DNA from 3 places in the Pseudovibrio sp. W74 genome. Region 3 is predicted to be linked to each of the others. Evidence: riboswitches for the same ligand, from Rfam matches in the RefSeq annotation. Region 3 holds a riboswitch; each other region holds the start of a gene.
What was found. Region 3 has a riboswitch for thiamine pyrophosphate ahead of PsW74_RS26375 (hydroxyethylthiazole kinase). Riboswitches for the same ligand answer to the same signal wherever they lie in the genome.

Region 1 (3,260 bases), on a different contig from region 3:
GCAGTGAAAGAAGCTGCTATGGCGACATTCGCCAAGCCAATCCATATGTAATCTGGAAGTTCCAGATTAAGAAAAAGCCGCTTCAGGAAACTGAGGCGGCTTTTTTGCTATTGGCGAACAAGGATGTAGCTGCGTGTCTTATTGGGAAACGTTGGATCGTGGTTTTCTGTTCGCACGTAAGCCTGAATACGCTCTCCCATTGGCCGAAGCTCAATGTGTTGCGCTTTGAAGAAGCCGCCAAACCGGAACGTTAGTACACCAGAAAAACTAAGCTGCCCTGGAGCCCAACCCCATTTGCAATCGCGAGGGGAGCAGCTGGTAAATGCGCGGGCGCGCACAACCAGTTGCCCATCAAGGCACTGGCCTTGAACTTCAATCTGAGAAAGCTCTTTCAAACGTGCTTTGGGATTTTCCCAGTCCCCCAGCTCCGCCATCTCTGATTTGCGGACTTCACAGGCTGTTTGAGCTTGAGCTGCTGAAACAAGAAAAGCAAACGTGCAGAAGAAAATGCACATAAATGTTGTTTGTCTAAGTTTCATGACTAAAAGCTCCCTGCCTAGTCCTCTCATATATCAATGTAGATGGGCTCTGCGAGGAGTAAATGCGTGTTTTATCCTATCACCCTAGGTCTTTTACGCTTTTGACGATGTCCTGAAGCTTGCGCGTAGCTGCGGATGGACTGGATGCCCCACAGATTGCAGAAATAACTGCAACTCCATCTGCCCCAGCTTTGATCACCTGATCCGCATTAGAAAGCGAAATTCCGCCAATTCCAACCACAGGCAACTGAGATTGAACCGTTAAACCGGCAAAGCTCTGCATACCCATGTCAGCCGCATCATCCTTACTGTTTGTCGGGAAGCAGGCGCCTATGCCAAGGTAATCGCAGGCGGAAAAGTCCGCAGCATCCAGCTCGTCCTGAGTGCTGACTGATAGACCAAGCAGCTTATCAGAGCCGATCAGCTCCCGGGCTTTCGTGGCATCCATATCATCCTGCCCAACATGAACACCGTCCGCATCAACCGCTAAGGCAACATCTACGCGATCATTGACGATTAGCGGCACATTCAGCGGTTTCAACGCTTGCATCAACCGCTCTGCCAGCTCAATTTGCTCGCGCGTGCTGCCAGTCTTGTCACGAAGCTGCACAACAGTAGCGCCGTTTTGTGCGGCTGCGATTGCTATGTCGACGGGATCCTGACCGGCGCAGTCTTGCGGCCCCAGCACCAGATAAACGGAAAGATCAAGCAACGGTTTCATGCATTTCAACCCGTGCAGTTGCGTTGAGGATATCGCTGTTCAGCTGATAGAGGCCGTTAATAATATCCAGCTGCAAGCTTGCTGGTCCTGCTGAATTTTTTGCAGCAATCTCACCAACCACTCCGAGGAAAACCATTGCATCAACAGCAGCATCAAACGGGTCATCGCAAACAGCCAGTGTCGCGCCAGTCAAAGCTGTTGCCGTGCAGCCAAGACCAGTCACATAAGGCATCATCTTATCCCCGTTGGCGACTTCAGCAGTGCGCGCACCATCAGTGATAAAATCGACAGGACCAGAGACGACAACAACAGCGCCCGTCTGCTTCGCCAGTTCTTTCGCTCCTGCCAGAGCAGCCTGAGAGCTATCCGTGCTATCAACGCCTTTTCCACCTGCACCCTGACCAGCAAGTGCCATGATTTCAGAGGCATTGCCACGAATGACGCTCGGCTTATTCTCCAGCAATTCACCAGCAAGCTCGGTGCGGAAGGTCAGCGCTCCAACAGCCACCGGGTCCAGCACCCAAGGGCGACCAGCTTTGTGGGCAGCAGCAGTAGCCAACTTCATGGTCTCTGCCTGAGCAGGGGTAACCGTGCCAACGTTGACCACTAATGCACCTGTAACACTTGCAAGTTCAGGGGCTTCTTCCGGGCCATCCACCATGGCAGGGGAGGCGCCAATGGCCAGCAGGGCGTTGGCTGTGGTGTTGGCCACCACGATGTTCGTCATGTTATGGACGAGTGGACTGTTGTCACGAATTGCAGAAAGAGTTGCGCAAGCGCTTTCGACACGACCCATTTTTATCCTCGGTCTTGTTGTGCGAAAGAGAGCTGGTATCAGGGACTTGGCAAACTGCCAGACAATCTATCCCCCAACACGGCGTGAGTGCTCCCTTCGCTGGAATTATCCAGAGCAGGTTCTTCGAGTATGATCTCAGCCACAACAAACGTGTTGGGCACCCCGTTTCACATCGATGAACCTAGGGGATCTGCTAAGGGAGATCAAGGTGATGTGAGGGAGGGGGACAACCTATCAACGACGCGGGTGTGCCTTGTCATAAGCGTCCAACAGCTGTGCACTGTTCACTTCCGTATAAATCTGTGTGGTAGAAAGGCTTGCGTGCCCCAGTAGCTCCTGAATGCTCCTCAAATCCCCGCCTTCAGACAGCAAATGAGTTGCAAACGAATGGCGTAAAGCGTGAGGAGTTGCGGTGTCTGGTAGACCAAGAGCACTGCGGATCTTTTGCATGGCCAGCTGGATCATGCGCGCATTCAGCGGGCCGCCACGAACGCCGCGAAACAGCGGTGAACTGCCCGACAGATCATAAGGGCACTGCTTTTTGTAGGCCTCAATAGCTTCTATTACCACTGGCAGAACCGGAACAAGCCGTTCTTTGTTGCCTTTACCGCGAATCTTCAGCGACTTATCCCCCTCCTTCGGCGCGGAGGCCGATGTCAGAGACAGCGCTTCGGAAATGCGGAGGCCGCAACCGTAGAGCAGTGTGAACACCGCTGCGTTTCGGGCTTCAACCCAGGGAGTGTCCTCAAAAGCGAGATCGCTGCTGACAATCGCTTTGGCTTCCTCAACGGGGATAGGCTTGGGCAGGCTGCGGGGAAGTCTCGGCGTACGAACCGCCGCAGCACCAGCCGCATTCACCTCACCGCGCTCCTCCAGAAACGAGAGGAAGGAGCGGATGCCAGCAAGGCCACGGGCAAGCGTCCGCGTTTGTGCGCCATCCCTCCGGCGGGTTGCCAGAAATGCGCGAAAGTCCTTTGGTTTCAAAGACTCCAGATGCCGCAGGGCAACCGGTTCACCTTCATAACTGGTCATGAAGCGCAGGAACTGACGGGTATCGCGCTCATACGCTTCCAGTGTCCGTTCAGCCAGTCGCCGTTCAGATCCCAGATGATCAATCCAGTCTTCAATCGCTGCGGTAACATCTGGTTTGCAGATGATGAGTAAGTCTTCGCCGCTATCAAGGGAATTTGCCATTCGCAAAGTG
Region 2 (3,260 bases), on a different contig from region 3:
ATAGAGCCAGCGGTTCAGATGGTCGAGTTTATCAAGCAGTTTGGCCGGGAACTCGTTTTTGATGCCACTGCTGCAGATTTGCCAGATGTCAGGCCCACGAGAATGTCCGCGTAACTCGACATCGTAAACAAAGGAATAGTGCACATCACCAGAAAGGATCGTAAAACGATCTGGCGTTTTGCGGTGGCGGAACACGTTCAAAATGCCATCTGCCGTTCCCGGATGTGCCATCCAGTATTCCGCATCCACCATGAGCGGCTTGCCCATGAACGTGAGCAGCTTCTGCAGCGTTTCGATCAGCTTTACGCCGAAGATCGGAGCTGCGGAGACGAGTAGCACGGCGTCTTTTCCGCGCAGAGATCGTTGTAAATCTGTGACCGCTTCCCAGTCCAGAAGACCCGAGGGTAGATACCCTGCCCGCTCTGATCTCCATCGGCGTGTGCGCGTATCCAACACCAGCAGTGGTGGGTCTAGTTCCCAGTGATAGTCCCAGTTTTCAAAGGCGAAGAGATGCTCCAGAAACTCATCGTAGCTATTTGTGCCGGGCACCGTGACAGCTTGCGTCATCGCTTCAAGTGTTCCACCTGAGAACGCTTCAGGTCGGTTGCCCCACCCCTGATTGAGCATATAGGCACACAAGGCATTGCCAATGATCCGTCGGGAGAACGGATGGCCGTAGGCGGTCTCTTCCCAATCACGGTTGAGGTTCCAGTCATCAGTGACATCGTGGTCATCAAAGATCATCGCAACCGGAAGATGGGCAAACAGGCGGCGCACCTGGCTGAGACCCGCAACAAACTCCTTCAGGATTTTCTGTTCGCTCTCATAGAGCGCTGCTTCTTCTGGTGTCAGTCCTTCAGGAACGTCTGTCTCAACCAGATCCCATAGTGCTGGAGACCAGACAAGGAGGTACATTGCCAAGAATTCAGCAAGTGTGATCAGATGGTTATGGGCATGATCGGCAGTAAAGATTGGTTTTTCTACGCCACCGAACAAGACAAGCCAGAGCTTTCTGTTCTTCTCCAGACTTGGGAGAAACTTTTCGCGGCGGTAGTAGGTGTCGCCGTGTTGGTAGAAATCTGATGCCTTATCAGGCACTTTGCTTTCCAAGCCTGCCAGCTGTTCCTCAGTGATACCGAGTTTTTCGATGAGCGCATGGATAGCTCGCAACATGGGGCCAGCAACATCATCTGAGTAAATCTGATCGCCACTCATCACGAGGGCAGTTGGCCATTTTTCCTTGTCAATTTTGGTGCCGTTCTCAGCCCTGATATGCTTTGCCAGAAACTGATCAGCTGCGACCAGACCATCGCCGGATTCGTGATGTGGTTTGCGGCAGGACCCGTGCAGGAGTGAGGAAACTTTTGAGCTTAGCAGAAAGCCGGGAAGCTCCTGATTTTCATAGCAGAGATCAGGCGCCCATACGGAATGATCCTGCCAACCAGCCTCCTCGTCATCCTCCATACGCAGAGCGAGGCGATAGCTGATCCAAGTGTCATGCGGTAAAGGGCTTTGGAGAGGTAGATCGATCAGGAGGTAGTGGAGATGTACCCCTGCTGAGATCAGGTTTACCTCAGTTTGCGCTTTCGTCAGCTCGTAGGTTTGCGGCTCACGGCCTTGTGGGAGCAAATCCAGTTTCACATCCGCCGGAGCGCGCACTGCGAGCCAGAATGTTAAACGTGAGGTTTCCAGTCGACGCAAGATTGGGCCAGCTAAAACGGATGGGAGAGAATAGTTTTCAAGCATTCGTTGATATTATTTTTCGCGATATCCAGATGTGAAATTCTTAGATGAGAGATAGGAACGCAAACCGCAAAATCCAATAAGTGTCAGCGACTCCCCTTTCATAAAATCCAACTTACAAAAGTTTTCTGAACCTCGCCTGAACCGAACCTGCCTTGACACTAGTTCATAATCGTTCTAGCAAAATCATGTATGCAGGGGAGTCTCACCAAGGAGACTGAGAGGCTGACAGAGCGCAAGCTCGGCGACGCGACCCTTAGAACCTGACCCAGTTGATACTGGCGTAGGAAGCACGGGTCGCGGGACCTGTTTATAAGGCTAGTGTAACAACCGCGATCTTAGCAGCAGAAGTTCTTTCTGCCGTTTCCCAGCCAAGACTCATCTGGTGTCTTTTTCGAGTTATGAACTTGAGGAGCACCATTATGACGACGCCGAACCCATCCATCACCACAGGCGCCTTGCCAGCTGCGCGCAAAATCTATGTTCGTGGCAGCTTGCACGAAGACGTGCTTGTGCCCATGCGCGAAATCAGCGTTCACCCGACAGCAGGTGAGCCACCGCTGCCAGTCTACGATAGTTCCGGCCCATACACGGACCCGACAGCAACAACGAATATTTCTGAAGGTTTGCCTGCTCTACGGCGCAAGTGGATCGAGGCGCGCGGTGACACCGAGGAATATGATGGCCGTGAGATTAAGCCTGAAGACAATGGTTTTGTGAAAGGCGACCGGCTTGTTCCAGAATTTCCGGTGAAGCCTCGCCCCTTGCGCGGAAAGGACGGTAAAGCCGTCACCCAGCTGGCCTATGCCCGCGCTGGCATCATCACACCGGAGATGGAGTTCATTGCCATCCGCGAAAACCAGTTGCGGGAAGCGGTTGCAGAAGAGCGGTGTGGCAATGACTGGGGTGCGAGCATTCCAGATTATGTAACACCAGAGTTTGTACGTGATGAAGTGGCTGCTGGCCGCGCGATCATTCCGTCAAACATCAACCACCCTGAGAGTGAGCCGATGATCATCGGGCGGAACTTTCTGGTCAAGATCAACGCCAATATGGGTACATCTGCTGTCACCTCCTCCATGGAAGAGGAAGTCGACAAGATGGTGTGGTCGATCCGCTGGGGTGCTGACACGGTGATGGATCTGTCTACCGGTCGTAACATTCACAACACCCGTGAATGGATCATCCGCAACAGCCCTGTCCCAATTGGGACCGTCCCGCTTTATCAGGCGCTTGAGAAGGTGAATGGAGTTGCCGAAGACCTGACCTGGGAAATCTTCCGCGACACGTTGATTGAGCAGGCAGAGCAAGGGGTTGATTACTTCACCATCCACGCTGGTGTGCGCCTGCACATGGTGCCGATGACCGTTAATCGCGTGACGGGGATTGTCTCCCGTGGCGGTTCCATCATGGCGAAGTGGTGCCTGCATCATCACAAAGACAGCTTCCTCTATGAGCACTTTGACGAGATCTGCGATATTTGCCGCCAGTACGATGTGGCGTTTTCTCTTGGTGAT
Region 3 (3,260 bases):
AACATGGGTGCTTATCTGCACGAATTTGGCCCAGGCATTCCGCAGATCGGCATCACCATGACCCCCGGTCTTTACGATATCCCCGCAACGTGGGTGGAAGCGACAGGCGTTTATACCAATACAGTGCCGGTGGATGCGTTTCGTGGGGCAGGGCGTCCGGAAGCGCTTTATCTGATGGAACGACTGGCAGACAAAGCTGCGCATGAGATGGGTATGGATCCGGCAGAATTTCGTCGTAAGAGCTTTATCCCCGATGAGGCGCTACCTTATACAACAGCGCTTGGCCGCATGTATGATACGGGTTCCTTTGGGGCTCACCTGACCAAGGCGCTGGACGAGATTCATTATTCGACGTTTGCGGAGCGTGAAGCGGAGAGCAAGGCAAAAGGTTTGTACCGCGGTGTTGGGCTATCGACCTATGTGGAGGCGTGTGCCTTTGCCGGCGGGGAGGAAGCTAAGCTTGAGCTTAACACGAACGGCAGCGTTACTTTGCTGATTGGAACGCAGAGCAACGGTCAAGGTCACGCAACTGCATATGGCCAAGTCATTGCAGAACATCTTGGTTTGCAGCTTGATCAGGTTGAGATGGTGCAGGGAGATACGGATCGTGTTGCGACTGGTGGTGGTACCGGCGGATCGCGGTCCATTCCGATTGGTATGCCATCTGTGAAGGCGGCTTCTGAAACGCTGGTTAAGAAGATCAAAGAGATCGCCAGTGAGAAGCTTGAGGTTGGTGTTGGGGATCTGACGTTGGAAGACGGGCAGGTGCGCGTGGTTGGTACCGACCAACAAGTCAGCCTTGTTGATGTGGCTGGTTCGCAACCGGATACCTTGAGTGCAGCGGAAAAAGTCATGCAGGATGAATGTACTTATCCCAATGGCACGCATGTGTGTGAGGTGGAGATTGATCCGGAAACGGGCAAGGCGGACGTGGTCAGTTATGTGATCGTGGATGATTTTGGCGTGACGGTGAATCCGATGCTTTTGGCTGGTCAGGTGCATGGTGGTGCGGGGCAGGCGATTTCGCAGGCGCTTTGTGAGAACACGGTTTATGATGAAACCGGGCAGCTGCTGTCAGCGTCCTTCATGGACTATCATGTTGCACGTGCTGATGATTTGCCGAATTTCGACTTCTCGACGAGCAATGTTCCTTCCACGACAAATGCGATGGGCATCAAAGGGGCTGGTGAGGCTGGTTCTATTGGAGCGGCGCCGGCGGTGATGAATGCCGTGCAGTATGCGCTGCGCAAGAATGCAGGTGTTGAGCATATAGATATGCCCGCGACGCCGGTTGCTGTCTGGAGCGTTATTCAGGACGCTCAGAGTTAAGCTATCAAGAACGTAAAGCTTGAAAAGAGATTATGCAGGCGGGCTGGTGTCCCGCCTGTTTTCGTAGGTATCAGAACGCTTTGAAGGTGATGATGGTTCTGGTATCCTGGATGCCTTCGAAGACCTGAACCTTGTTTGCAACGAAGTGTCCGATGTCTTCGTTATCATCAATGTAGAATTTGGCCAGCAGGTCGAAATCCCCGGAGGTGGAGTAGATCTCGGAGGCGACTTCCGCGTCTGCGATGGCGTTGGCAACCTGATAGGTTTTTCCGAGCTGGCATTTGATCTGTACAAAGAACGGAATCATAAATCTGCTATCCTTCTGTCCCGAAAGGCTGATTTGTCTTTCAGGGATGCGCTCTAATATGAGTTTGCGTTGTTTTGTGAGCATTTTGCGTTGAAGCTGCGTTTTTTTGCAAGCTTTTGCGTTTTTTAAGCGAAATCTACCCCCAGTTGCCTTTTGTCGCTGCCTCTCGTTTCCGCTTGCAGTTCGCTCTCTTGTTTGCTAGCAAAAAATTCTAACCAATGGGGGTGCTCGGAAGTGACTGACGGGCTGAGAGGCGCCAAGCCAACTCCTAGAACCTGATCCGGATTGTGCCGGCGGAGGGAATTGGGATGAGTACCAAGGTAATCGTTCCCGCCGTAATCTATAGGGGAGCGAAAACAAATGTCCTACACAACTGAAAATCTCTGGGAAGTCTTTGAGAGCGTGCGTGAGCGTGGCGTTCGGGTTCATTGTCTGACGAACTCTGTTGCGCAGAGCCTTACCGCGAACATCATGTTGGCTTGTAACATCGTGCCCTCCATGACAGCGGCCCATGATGAAATTCCTGCATTCATCGAGAGTGTTGACGGGTTGCTCCTCAATCTTGGTACGCTGGATGGAAAGCGGCGGCATGGTATTCGGCTTGGGCTTGAAGGGGCTGCCAAAAAATCTATGCCCGTGGTTCTGGACCCGGTTAAAGTAGATCGCTCAGACATTCGCATGGAGTTTGCGAAAGATATTCTGAAAGAGAATGTTTCGATCCTTAAAACAAACATGACTGAGAGCGCTGGGCTGAGTGGAGCTGTCACCGAGAACACACTGATTGTGCGCACCGGTATTGAAGACGCTGTGTTTGGCCGGGAGACAACCTACACCGTGGGCAATGGACATGCTTATATGGACAAGGTGACTGGCATTGGCTGTGCGCTGGGCGGTGTGCTGGCTGGTTTCGCCGCTACCGAGCCAGATAAGGAACTTGCCGTGCTTGCTGCGCTTGCTGTCTATGGTGTATGCGGCGAGATTGCCGCAGAGCAGGCGAACGGACCGGGAAGCTTCACTCCAGCTTTCATCGATACCCTTTATGGCTTGAAGGCTGACCAGTTCAACGAGCGTCTCAAGCTCGAAACAATGAATAATAAAGGTGGGGTATTGGCCTAATGAGTGCGATTGCAGTCACAATTGCAGGGTCGGATTCCGGTGGTGGTGCCGGAATTCAAGCAGACCTGAAGGCCTTTTCGGCTCGCGGTGTCTATGGGGCCAGTGTCATCACTGCACTGACGGCCCAAAATACCAAAGGTGTGACAGGTATTCATGATGTGCCGCCAGCATTTGTGGCGGAGCAGATGGATGCTGTTTTTTCTGACCTGAAGGTGGATGCCGTGAAAATCGGCATGCTTTCACAGCCAGAGATTATCGCTGTTATTGCCACAAAGCTGGCGGAATATAATGTTAAGCGCGTCATTCTTGATCCGGTGATGGTTGCAACTTCTGGTGATGTTTTGTTGCAAAACACCGCCGTTTCGGTCCTGAAGCAGAAGCTGTTTCCCATGGCGGCGTTGATTACGCCGAATATGCAGGAAGCGGCCTTTTTGCTGGACCAGCCGGTAGCTGAATCCCGTGAAGACATGCACAGACAAGCGTTACTGCTGCTGGACATGGGTGCTAA

Region 1: it holds a riboswitch for thiamine pyrophosphate, as region 3 does, so the genes downstream of both, thiM (hydroxyethylthiazole kinase) here and PsW74_RS26375 (hydroxyethylthiazole kinase) in region 3, are expected to answer to the same signal.
Region 2: it holds a riboswitch for thiamine pyrophosphate, as region 3 does, so the genes downstream of both, thiC (phosphomethylpyrimidine synthase ThiC) here and PsW74_RS26375 (hydroxyethylthiazole kinase) in region 3, are expected to answer to the same signal.

What each region holds. Positions count from the first base shown of each region.
Region 1 is NZ_LMCJ01000007.1:95,868-99,127, forward strand. It holds gene lpdA (dihydrolipoyl dehydrogenase) at 1-51, shown strand, start outside; gene PsW74_RS06220 (hypothetical protein) at 108-539, opposite strand; gene thiE (thiamine phosphate synthase) at 619-1,260, opposite strand; gene thiM (hydroxyethylthiazole kinase) at 1,244-2,056, opposite strand; TPP riboswitch at 2,129-2,231, opposite strand; gene PsW74_RS06235 (tyrosine recombinase XerC) at 2,291-3,250, opposite strand.
Region 2 is NZ_LMCJ01000013.1:4,834-8,093, reverse strand. It holds gene PsW74_RS08990 (hypothetical protein) at 1-1,746, opposite strand, end outside; TPP riboswitch at 1,930-2,050, shown strand; gene thiC (phosphomethylpyrimidine synthase ThiC) at 2,145-3,260, shown strand, end outside.
Region 3 is NZ_LMCJ01000060.1:272,104-275,363, reverse strand. It holds gene PsW74_RS26385 (xanthine dehydrogenase family protein molybdopterin-binding subunit) at 1-1,329, shown strand, start outside; gene PsW74_RS26380 (Lrp/AsnC ligand binding domain-containing protein) at 1,400-1,636, opposite strand; TPP riboswitch at 1,847-1,955, shown strand; gene PsW74_RS26375 (hydroxyethylthiazole kinase) at 1,997-2,752, shown strand; gene thiD (bifunctional hydroxymethylpyrimidine kinase/phosphomethylpyrimidine kinase) at 2,752-3,260, shown strand, end outside.